DNA from 2 places in the Enterococcus olivae genome. Region 1 is predicted to be linked to the other one. Evidence: predicted binding sites of a transcription regulator. Region 1 holds the regulator's gene; the other holds the start of a gene.
What was found. The regulator NrdR, encoded in region 1, represses ribonucleotide reductase genes. The targets are predictions, from matches to a motif close to ACACNATATATNGTGT.

Region 2: ACWODM_RS08895 (deoxynucleoside kinase) is a predicted target of NrdR. The motif match lies at 2,740-2,755, and genes of this name have one in related genera.

What each region holds. Positions count from the first base shown of each region.
Region 1 covers NZ_JBSMVT010000005.1:48,986-55,098, reverse strand. Annotated here, with positions in the region: gene dnaI (primosomal protein DnaI) at 1-643, opposite strand, end outside; gene ACWODM_RS05290 (replication initiation and membrane attachment family protein) at 643-2,028, opposite strand; gene nrdR (transcriptional regulator NrdR) at 2,047-2,517, opposite strand; gene coaE (dephospho-CoA kinase) at 3,227-3,823, opposite strand; gene mutM (DNA-formamidopyrimidine glycosylase) at 3,827-4,666, opposite strand; gene polA (DNA polymerase I) at 4,681-6,113, opposite strand, start outside.
Region 2 covers NZ_JBSMVT010000011.1:59,552-65,664, reverse strand. Annotated here, with positions in the region: gene ACWODM_RS08910 (phosphomevalonate kinase) at 1-619, opposite strand, end outside; gene mvaD (diphosphomevalonate decarboxylase) at 616-1,608, opposite strand; gene mvk (mevalonate kinase) at 1,601-2,536, opposite strand; gene ACWODM_RS08895 (deoxynucleoside kinase) at 2,773-3,426, shown strand; gene ACWODM_RS08890 (hypothetical protein) at 3,480-3,656, opposite strand; gene ACWODM_RS08885 (helix-turn-helix domain-containing protein) at 3,760-3,873, opposite strand; gene ACWODM_RS08880 (hypothetical protein) at 4,307-4,681, shown strand; gene ACWODM_RS08875 (hypothetical protein) at 4,715-4,912, opposite strand; gene brnQ (branched-chain amino acid transport system II carrier protein) at 5,120-6,113, opposite strand, start outside.

The DNA.
Region 1 (6,113 bases):
CCATTTTTTCTGATACCTGATTTTTACCGATCGCCTGTTTCATTTCAACGGCAAACGATGGGAAATGAAGCAGGGTCGAAGTGAAGCCAGCTTCTGCTAGATCTCTAGCGATCGCCCCTAGTAGATAGGTTTTTCCTACACCAAAGCTTCCAACAAGATACAAACCCTTGTGGAAGGTCTTCGAATTTTGTTTGTATGCTCTAATAAACTCAGTGGCTGCCATCAAGGCTTCACCACGACCACTTGTCATTTCATAGGTCTCAATTCTGGCTTCCTGAATATCTTTAGGCATATTCAATGCTTGGATTCGTCCACGAATCTCTTCTTGTTTTTTACGAGCCAACAGCTCTTCTGTAGGAATATAGGTCACATCTACCGAATGATAGTTCAATGTCAATTGTGGTTCATAGCCTGGCGCGATCATTGATGGATCATTTACTTCAAATTTTCGCTTCTCTTGCACGAATTCGTACAGCTTAGCGTAGCTACGTTCGATATCCTGTTGAGTCAACCGTTCTTTGTTTGCATCTAAAAAATTACGGACATCTTGATCTTGCAAGACTTCCTGCATCATTTCTTCAAAACGTGTCCGAAAATTCTTTTGATCAAGCAATCGATTCAAATTTTTGCCTACATCATCCATCAGCTTTCACCTTCTTTACTCTTTAAATATTCCTGCATACTTTTCTGCATCTTCGCCAGCATTTCTGGATCTTCGACTTCTTCTTGTGGATTATCTACCCAGTCCGGCAATGTTTCTTTACGGATCGGTTTTTGATAATTATTTGCTCTTGGTTTATTTCTAGTAGTTTTTGCTTCCTTGGACTCTTTGACTAACTGTCGAACGTGTCTGATCGCTTCTTCGGGACTGGTTATTTGCAGCTCTGACCAGTCTGTGGCGATTTTATTGACGAAATTCGCTTGTAAAGAGCTATTTTTCTGAACAGCGAGAACATAATGCATCAAGACATTGATCACACTATTCGGTAAAGGACTTCGCTCCACTAAACTTTTTAGTAGCCAGTTTTCAGAATCGGTCACAAAGCTGCGCTTCTCTTGTTTGATCGCCTGTAAAAAATCTGCCGGTGCCGTGCTCTCACTCAGCTGGATCAAACCAATATCATTCTCCGAAAAACCAGTTTGACGCAAAGTGTTGAAGCGACGTGTCTCTTCCGTCTCAGACAGGCTTTCCTGCTGTTTTTTCGGAGACGATTGCTTCATCTGGCGATTGACAAGCTTGTCCAGTTCTTTTTGACTGACTTGTCCGTCTGTTAAAGAAACGACCGAGGCCATTAGATTGACCAATTCGATTTCATCAAAACCATATAAATTTTGGTACAGCGTCAGCTTTCTTTTGAAATCTGCTGTAAAATTAGTAGGATCGATATATTTTCGTTTAGCAAAATCCATTAGAAAGTCCCAGTCGATTCGGTTGTCATCCAGTGTAAGTGCAGTATCTCCAGTTAATTGATATTCCTTTGAGACCTGTTCTAACTCGTCTTCTTTACGAGCAAAGGCTTCTTCTCTGATTGCTCCATAGACATCACTGAAACTGCTGGTGATCTCTTGATAACTCGATGTTGTAACAGCCTTTGGTTTAAATCGGCTCACCATCTGATTAAATTTGCGTTCACCAACCGCACTCCACAACAGAAAGCTGTACAGTTCATCTTGAAAGAAACTTTGAGGATGTAAGGGTTCTTCCAGCCGATAGAGAAACATTCTGCCGAATTCTGGATCGTCTTTGATGAATACAGACAACAGCCCCATCCCCTCTAAACGCTTGCGTGCCTTCAAAAAGTCTGGCAATCCCAGATTCAAAGCATTTAGCATATCGATATGGACAAATTCATTTTCATTTTTATCTTCTGAATCACCGATCAAGGCATAGTAGAGTGCCATTGCCTGTGCGCCAATAATTGGTTGATAAAGATACGATAAACCGTCGTTTCCTTCTTCGGTGAGGGGTACGCTTTTGAACACTTGATATATATGATTTGGTTGGACTTCCTCCCAAGCGGATCTCACACTAACCCCTCCTTGCTCTTAATCATTGGATTCTTTTGCTTTATCTACGATTCCTTGTAATTCTTTTAGAAAAACTGACATATCTTTGAATTGACGATAGACGCTGGCAAAACGAATATAGGCGATTTCATCTAAATTCACCAAGTCTTCCATCACGTATTCACCAATCATTGTAGAGGAAATCTCATTTTCTCCCCGTTCACGAATGCGTGCTTCCACATGGTCGACGATCTGTTCCATTTGTTCCATGGCTACTGGCCGTTTTTCTGCAGAACGAATCAAGCCTCTCAAGATCTTTTCACGATTGAATTCTTCACGAGCGCCATTTTTCTTAATAACTAACAGAGGTGTTTCTTCTAATCTTTCAAACGTTGTGAATCGAAATCCACAATTTTCACACTCTCTTCTGCGACGAATCGCGCGCCCATCATCAGCCTGACGACTATCAATAACGCGAGAATTATTATGATGACATTTTGGACAATGCATGATTCCACCTCATTTATCTAGATTTATTTTAAAATTATTCACTAATTTACCGTTAGATTAATTAAATTTCTGATTATATTATAACATGACTCGATTATTTTCTAACAGCAAGACAGTAAAAAACTCTAGAATTTTTCTAGAGTTTTTTAAGAATTTACAGTTGATTCTCCCTAACAATGATTCACTGCATAACAAAGTCTGCTTCTGTCGATCCTGAGAATATTTTACGCTTGCTCATGATTTATTTTCTATGTGAAGCGACTTTGGTTCAATGTCATTAAATTTTCCAAAAAGAAAGAAATAAAATTGCCGCTCTGTATACCAAGGAAAACTTAAAATCGTTCTGAGTAGGACTAGGTTCAAGCAGACTACCTCTGTCATTCATCTTAGCTCTTTAACACGGTAATGTCGTGTCTTGTTGTTGTGTTTTGCTGAGTGAAAAAGTTGTCTGCTTTATTCATTCGAAAGGAACTCCTGATTAACAAGTACTTATTTAGCGCAACGAAGAGAATGGCTTGAGTTGTCGCCGTGCTTAGAATTCAATGTGAATTAGTCTCAGTTATCAAGTATTGGTTACTGAGACTTTGAAGCTTGAAAGGCTTGAGACGGTAGGATCAAGCTGGTTCCACGGCTGACTCTGAGCAAGACCTTCTCGCAGTGAAGTGCAGCTAGAGCAATTCGAACGGAATTTGAAAAAACATTTCCTTTTTTAAATAAACTTCTCATTCTTCAGCCATGCTTCAACCTGATGACGCGTTTTTTCTTTAGTTCCGCGGTTGTCAAAAATGATATCGGCCCGTTTTTTCTTCTCTTCGATCGGTAACTGGCTATTGATTCGCTGCATCGCCTGTTCTTCGGTCAGCTGATCCCGCATCATCAAACGCTGTAATTGTAGCTCTTCAGAAATGTAAACGACCGCTGTTTGATCCACTTTTTTATCATACTCAGCTTCAAATAACAACGGAATATCGGCAATCACCAAAGCGGCAATTTTTTTTGCCTCCGTTAGTTGGCGAGAAATTTCCTCCTGTAAAAAAGGCGCCAATAATTCGTTCAATACCTGACGCTGTTCTGGATCGGAAAAAATGACTGCTCCTAGTTTTTTTCGGTCCAGTGTTCCATCTGCATGCAGGATTTCTTTTCCAAAAGTCTCAACGATCGCCGCTAATCCACCTTGATTTGGTTCAACGATCTCTCTAGCGACCACGTCTCCGTCCACAATAGGAAAACCATGTTCTCGAAAAATTTGCACAACGGTGCTTTTCCCGGTGGCGATTCCACCTGTGACACCTAAAATCATCGTCATTGGTTATCTTCCTCTCCATACTTGACACGTCGGGCAATAGTGAGTACCCCTTTGTGCGACTTTAATTTTGACAATCGGCGTCCCACAACGTGAACAAGGCAAACCTGTTTGTCCATAAGCATTCAAAGAAAGTTGAAATTTTCCAGCCTCACCAAGGGCATTGGCATAGGTACGAATCGTCGTTCCCCCAGCTTCGACCGCTCGTCCTAAGACATCGATGATTGCCTGATACAAACATTCCGTCTCAGCTTCATCCAACACGTTTGCTGGTGTCTCTGGATGGATCTGAGCTTCCCACAAGGCTTCATCGACATAGATGTTTCCTAGTCCAGTCACCAGCTTTTGATCTAGCAGCAAAGGCTTGATCGCTTTGGAAGACCGACGTAGCTTTTCTTGAAAAGGTGTCAGAAAAAAGACTTCCGGCACAGGTTCCGGTCCCAATTGTCGAATTCCTTTGTAAGAAAGACTTTGATCTTTTTCAGTCAAGGTCATACGTCCGAATTTTCGAACATCGTTGTAATGTAAGGATGTCCCATCTGTAAACACAAAGACAACATGCGTATGCTTGTCCAGCGTCTGGTTATCTGTCGCTGAATAAAACTCATACTTTCCTTCCATACGCAAATGCGAGATCATATCGACATCCGTTAATTTAAAAATAAGAAATTTCCCTCTTCTTTGGACATCTTCGATTGTTTGACCGATCAATAAGGTTTGAAACTGAGTCACTTCCGGTGATTCGATGATCCGTGGCCAGCGAACTGTCACCTTTTCGATCGTTTTTCCTTGTATGAGTCGAACCAATCCTTTACGTACTGTTTCAACTTCTGGTAGTTCTGGCAATTGCATTCACCTCTTTATTTTGCTTCATACCATGTTTTGCCCCAGCTGCTGTCAGTGACTAGTGGCACATGTAAAGAGACTGCTGTCTCCATGACTTCTTTCACCAATTGATCCAATTGCTTCCATTCGTTTTCTGGAACTTCAAAGACCAGCTCATCATGAACCTGTAGGAGCATCGTTGCTTCCAGCTTTTCTTCTTTCAATCGACGATCCAATTCGATCATTGCGATTTTCAAGATGTCAGCAGCACTCCCTTGGATCGGCGAATTGATTGCCGTTCTCTCAGCAAAAGAACGTAGATTATAATTACGAGAATTGATGTCTGGCAAATATCTACGACGCTGATAAAGGGTTTCTACATAGCCTTTGTCCTTTGCTTCCCGGACAACACTTTCCATATAATTTTTTACCCCTGGATAGCGGTCAAAGTACGTGTCAATATACTGCTGGGCTTCTTTTCTGGTGATTCCCAGATTCTGAGACAAACCATAATCAGAGATACCGTAGACAATCCCAAAATTGACAGCTTTGGCCTGACGGCGCATGTTCGGCGTAACATCCTCGGCTTTTTCAATCCCAAAGACACGCATCGCTGTACTTGAATGGATGTCTTGACCTTCTAGAAAAGCGTCTTTCAAATGTTCATCGTCAGAAATATGAGCCAACACTCGCAGCTCGATCTGAGAATAATCGGAAGAATAGATCAACCAATCTTGTTCTCGCGGTACAAAAGCCTCACGAATTTTCCGCCCTTCTTCCAAGCGAATCGGAATATTTTGCAGGTTAGGATCAACGGAGCTCAAGCGACCAGTTTGGGTCAAGGTTTGCACATAACGGGTATGGATCTTGCCATCTGGCTGGATCATTTTCAGCAAGCCTTCCACGTAGGTCGACTGGATCTTAGAAATTTGACGATAGGTCAAGATATCTTCCACGATCGGTGCCTGTTCTTTCAATTGTTCCAGCACATCTACAGCAGTCGAGTAACCAGTCTTTGTTTTTTTAATAACTGGCAAGCCCATTTTTTCAAAAAGAATCACTCCTAATTGTTTTGGAGAATTCAAATTGAATTCTTCACCTGCCTGCTGATAGATTGTTTGTTCGATCTCATGGAGTCTTGTGGCAAATTCACCCTTCATTTGGTTCAAACGCTGTGCATCTACACGAATACCGGTAATCTCCATCTCAGCTAAAATATCGGACAATGGAAACTCGATGTCATCAAACAATGCCGTTTGTCCTTTGTCTTCTAGTTCATCCTTTAGCTTGTCTGTCAACCAATCGATCGCTTTGATTTTTCGTGCCAAATGAGCATAAAAGACTTCTTCGTCCTCTGGCAAGCCTTTCTTTGCTCCACGTCCATAGACCGAATCATCGGACTGAACCTCCGTATAACCGTAGTGTTCTGCCACAGCTGCAATGTCGTTGCTGTTGTCATTGGTATCAA
Region 2 (6,113 bases), on a different contig from region 1:
GTTGGATCGACAAGCCAGGCCAGTCACTTTCCAACAAATGGGCTAAAGACCAGATCTCTTGTTTTTCTTTGACCCAGTCGTGATCAAAGGTCGAAAAGGCTAGCCAACCACCATAGCAGCTAGCGGCAATATCACCGCAAGAGCCATTTCCTTGTACCGCTAAATGGGCTAAAGCTGCGATCTTGAATTGAGTGAGCTTGTCCATTTTTAAATCATAAAATAGATTCAACGCTTTGACAGTTGCGACCGTCACGGCACCGCTAGATCCTAGACCGTATTTCCGACCGCAAGAATTATCCAGCTCACTGGTTACCTTCAAATCATAAAAAGCTAACAGTGTCCCTTGTTCTAGTGCGTAGCGTTCAGTTAGACGAATAGCTGCTAAGATATAGTGGAAAGGGTTGTCTCGATGATCTAGGACCAATTCACCGTTGCGACGCGTCCAGCGAATAGGAAGATCACTATACTGTTGTGACTGAATACTACCATTACGGACAGCACTTTCGATAGTGACCGTAATAAACTGATCCACCGCAACGATCAGTGCAGGATGTCCGGGCTCAACGACAGCATATTCTCCAGCGATATACAATTTTCCTGGTGTAGATACCTCAATCATTTCGACACTTCCATTTCTAAAGATTTAAGACCTTTGCCGGCATAAGCGCAAGTGAGTTGTTCTTCTTCAAATTCTTTTTGTAACTCTGTCAAGATTGCAGAAACATCTTTTTTCTGACACAATACTTTGACGTTTGGACCTGCATCCATTGTGAAGTAACAAGAAAGTCCATTTTTTCGGATCCTTCGTACAGTATTCATTGCTCTCAAGCTGTCTGGTGACCAGTAAGTAAATGGAGGAACAGCAGCTAAAGTGGTTGCATGCATTTTTAGTCCATTGGATTCAGTGACTTCGCCCAATGCTTGAAAATCTTGTTGGAGGATCGCTTCTTTGGCTGTCTGAATATCTTTGGCTGTTGTTTCTAACCAAGAATCATAATAAGCGGAAGTTTCCACTGTCAGTTGCATACCGTCACGACTGGAAACCTCTTTTTTCTGATCGTTGATCAAAATAAAGATCATAGCCAGGTCCTCTTCCCAATTATTTGAAGGGATTTTTTGTGCAAAGGAAGTTTCGTCAGAGTCACCTTTCTCCCATTCCACAAAACCGCCGAAAATACTGCGACAGGCTGAACCTGACCCCCGACGTGCTAACTGAGACAACTCTTTGTCTGATAGACCAAGCTGTAGAGCATCATTGCAAGCACCAGTTAAAGCAGCCAGACCACTAGCAGAAGAAGCCAAGCCTGCAGCTGTTGGGACGAAATTCTGACTTTTAACACAGGCACAATAGGAAATACCTGCTTTTTTACGAGCAAGATCTAAAAAACGACTAACTTTTGTAGTAGCTTTGGCATCCTGTTCTAAATCATCTAGATAAAAGCTGTCTTTCGTGTAGTCTGGTGAAAAATGAACGCTTGTTTCTGTGTGAAAAGCATCCAGAGTCAGGGACAGACTGTTGTTCATGGGTAAAATCAATTCTTGATCCTTTTTCCCCCAATATTTGATCAGTGCGATATTTGTGTAGGCACGTGCCTTTCCATTATACATGTTGGTAAACTCCTAATCCTTGTAGCCAAGTGTCTTTGACTCCATGTGCTTTTAGTTTTGTAGCGATTTGTTCTGCTTGTTCTTTGGTCTCGATCAATGCCAGCAAGCAACCGCCGCGTCCGCCACCAGTCAGCTTTGCTCCGAGAGCACCGTTTTCCAATGCCAAGTGGATCAAAGTGTCCAGCGTGTTGTTGCTAACAGTCAAATCTTTCAAATAGCTCTGTGCTTGCGTCATCAAGCTCCCGAGTTCTTTTGTTCGATTGTGGATGATTGCCTCTTTGGCTTGTCTGGTCAATTGTCCAAGGTGATAGATCGTCAGACTGGTTTCGTCAGGAGCTATTTCGAACAGCTCTGCAACAGAACGCACAGCTGAACGGGTTTGTCCTTTGATACCAGTATCAGCTACAAGCAAATAGGCATCAATATTCAATGGAAAAGAATGAAAAGGCTGGTCACGTTTGAAATAGATCGGCTGATTGCCACTTGTAGCAGCAGCATCGATACCGCTGGGATTGCCGTGTGCGATTGCTTCGGCAAAGTCGACATATTTTAACAGAGTTGATTGAGTCAATTCTGTTTTTTGCCAATCGAAGAAAGCGCGTGTGATGGCCACTGCTACAGCAGCACTAGAACCCATTCCTCGCTCAGAGGGGATCGAGCTTTCGATCGATAAATGAAAATTTGGTGTATGTAAATGTTTTTGTAAGCAATCAGACAATTGCTGAATATTATTTAAACTTTGTGGTGCAGTGATCAATGCACCCTGATGGTAAATGGAAGATAGTGAGTTTTCTTCTGCAGGTTGTAGGGTCGCTGTGACTTGTGTTCCACCAAAGGGAAAAGCGATTGCTGGTTCGCCATATACGACGGCATGCTCTCCCATCAAGATAATCTTTCCTGTAGACTTTCCGATTCCCTGATCTAACATGGTTAGCCTCTTTCTTTCTTAAAATATAGAATCCTCTAGCTATTTTACTAGATTAATGCCTTTCCGTTAAGTCTTCAAAGTAGATTCTAATAAAAAATCTGAAATCTTAAGAGATTTTTTTATATTTTAATGAGGAAATTATTCGTAAAATTTATTTGACATTACTAGATATAGTAGGTTAAAGTGGTTAAGTTGAATAAATGATACAATATTTAGTGATAAGTGAGTTGGGGGAAATGAGTGTGATCGTATTAGCAGGAACGATTGGTGCAGGAAAGTCTAGTTTGACCGCTTTGTTGGCAAACTATCTAGGGAGTCAAGCCTTCTACGAGTCAGTCGATGACAATGAAGTATTGCCACTTTTTTATGCGGATCCTAATAAATACGCATTTTTATTGCAGATTTATTTTTTGAATAAACGATTTGAGAGTATCAAGAAAGCGTTGAAAGATGACAACAATGTTTTGGATCGTTCGATCTACGAAGATTCTTTGTTGTTCCATTTAAATGCGGATCTTGGTCGTGCAACTGAAACAGAAGTGCAGGTTTATGATGAGTTACTGGCAAATATGCTGGAAGAGCTACCGTATGCTGCTCATAAAAAACATCCGGATCTATTGATCCATATCCGTGTTTCCTTTGAGACGATGCTGAAAAGAATCGAAAAACGCGGACGTGAATTTGAACAAATTTCTTATGATCCAAGTTTGTATGAGTATTATCAAGAATTGAATCGTCGTTACGATCAGTGGTTTGAAGCCTACGATGCCAGTCCGAAAATCCAGATCGATGGCGATGAAATGAACTTTGTAGAAGATACTGAAGCGACAGAAAAAGTCTTGACGTTGATCGAGCAAAAATTGAAAGAAGTTCGTGGGGAAACACTCTGAGTAGCTGCTCGGAGTGTTTTTTTATACAAAAAAACAGCAATTCTCTGCTGTCTTTATAGATTATTTTTATTTTTCCTTTGTTCTCTTTGTTTCTTCTTCCCGATATATCCACCAATCAGATCACTGAGGATCAGTTTATCTGATTCTGTCAGTGTACCTTCTTCTGCATAACGGATTTTTGCATTGGATTCTAACAATGTTTGAAGATCCAATTGATTCGTTTGATTCAAATCAAAAGGCAGCTCGCTTAAGCCAATCAGGTAATCTGTCGTAACCCCAAAAATCTCAGCAAAGTACTTTTAGCTCGTCTGCAGTGATTTTTCGTGCACCGGATTAAATTTTACTCATGGTTGATTTGCTGAAGTCCATTTTATTAGCGAGCTCTGTTTGAGACCAGTTTTTCTTTTCTCGTAAATCAACGATTTTTTGAGGAATTTCTTTTACCACGGCCAGTTTCTCCTCTCTTGTGATAAGATTTTCTTGATTTTAGCATCATAGCTTGAAAAGACATGGAATGTTTCTGAAATAGATACTTGATGTGTTGTCGTTTTAAAAAAAGGGAGATATATTGAATTGGAAAAGTCTCAGGAATCGAGTCAGGAGATGAGGGTTATTTTTGCAGTAGACCAGATAAAATATTATCGATGTGAAGAGGGGAATGTAGGATATCTATAAGTATCCTACCTACAGAAAAATAAGCTGCATGAATTTGACTAGCAATGGGTATTTATCGATTAGGTCCTTTTTCGACATGTTTAGCGTAATGAATGCTCTGCTCGGTCCCAACTATTAAAGAGCTTCTTATAGATTTCTCATCCTTTGAAAAAAAATAGAGACTCGCGAACAGATATGATAGGGTGGAGAAGAAGGAGGTTATTGAATGAAATATCTAAAAGTGTTCTTATTATTGTCCTTAACAGTAGGTCTTGCGGGATGTCAAACAACTGATACGACACCAGAAAGTGAGTCTGTGAACTCTTCAGAAGCAACCGTTGCAACATCAATGTCTGAAATGCCTGAAGACGCAAGCAAAGAGGCTGAATCAGAGTTTGCAGAGGTTCAAATTTTTAACGAGCTTGTTGGAGAAAATCTAGGAACAGAGACAGAGACAGATAATCCAAACAAACGGGTCTTATTCTTTGTCGATGGTTCTGGACACAAGCAATACAAGAGTGTTTATATCAAGAATACCCAACGTTTGAAGATCATCGATCTAGAAGGTGACTCAGTGTTGTTTAATGAAACGATTGAATAAAAAACTCGTCTTTTTCGGACGAGTTTTTTCTATTTATTTGAATGTCAGATGGTTCTCAAGCAGAGCTTCTTTCATGATAGGCAAGGATTTTGGGCCAATGCCATGAATTGCGAGAATCTCTTTTTCGGTATAAGTAGCTAATTTTTGAAAGGAATCAATGGATTCAAAAAGCAAAGCGCTTCGAGAAGGTTTAGACAAGCGGTCTAGAAAAGCTTCGTAAGTAGATGTCATAGTTATTTCTCCTAAAAAAGGTTTACAAGCAGTTTAACAGAAAAAGACGATAAAAAAAAGACCTGCCAGCAATCGCTGACAGGCAGGAGTAAAAAATGAAAAAGTGTTCGTTAGGGTTGTTTGTTGGTATACATAAACTATAAAAGATAAGTATGAATAATCTGTGATAAAAATCTATGAAACTTGTAAAGAATTGTAAAGAAGTGATTAAGCTGTCCGTTTACCCAGCCAATGCCAGATCAAGCCGAACACGAATCCGATACAAGCGGGCAAGACCCAGCCCATGCCGATCGAAAAGAACGGTAAATAGGAGCTTCCAAGGGAAATGATACTTTGTGCCCATCCTGTCTGAGATAGAAAATCGGGACTAGCATTGAGACCATCGATCACGGAAGCAATCAGTGTAAAATAGGTAGTCATTTGGTAGACACGCGGATCGTGTTTGAACAAAGGACCTAAAATAGCTAGCAAGATCAACGTCATTGCCAGAGGATAGAGAAACATCAACACTGGGATCGAAAATTCGATGATTTTTGTCAAACCGATATTGGCGAATAGACATGCCATCGTACTGACCACAGTCGAAAAAAAGACATAATTACGTTTGGGAAACAGCTCAATAAAAGTTTCTGAGAAAGCAGAGATCAGTCCGATCCCTGTTTTTAAACAGGCAACGATCACGATCATGGCAAGCACGACACTGCCGGATGTGCCTAAATAATAATGAGCGATCTGTGCCAAGGCGATTCCGCCATTTTCACTCAAAGGGAATTGACCTAAGCTCATCGTTCCCATATAAGCCAAGAGGCTGTAAATCAGTCCCATTAATAAAATGCTGACGGCTCCGGACTTGATGGTGTCGATGGCAATGGTTGACGGCTTGGTCACTCCACGATGACGAATCGTCGTCACGATGATGATCCCAAAGGCCAAGGAAGCCAAAGCATCTAATGTATTGTAACCTTCAACAAAGCCTTTGAAAAAAGGACTGGTTCCATAAGAAGCTTGAACAGGTGCGCTGGCAATTTCTCCCATTGGACGGAAGAAAGCCAGAAACAGCAGAATTCCCAGCAAAATCAAGAACAGCGGATTCAAAAATTTTCCAACATAATCTAACAGTTTAGAGGGTTTGCGTGCAAACCACCAAGCAGTAAAGAAAAACAATAGGCTGAATCCAGCGAGTACCAGAGCCATAAACTCG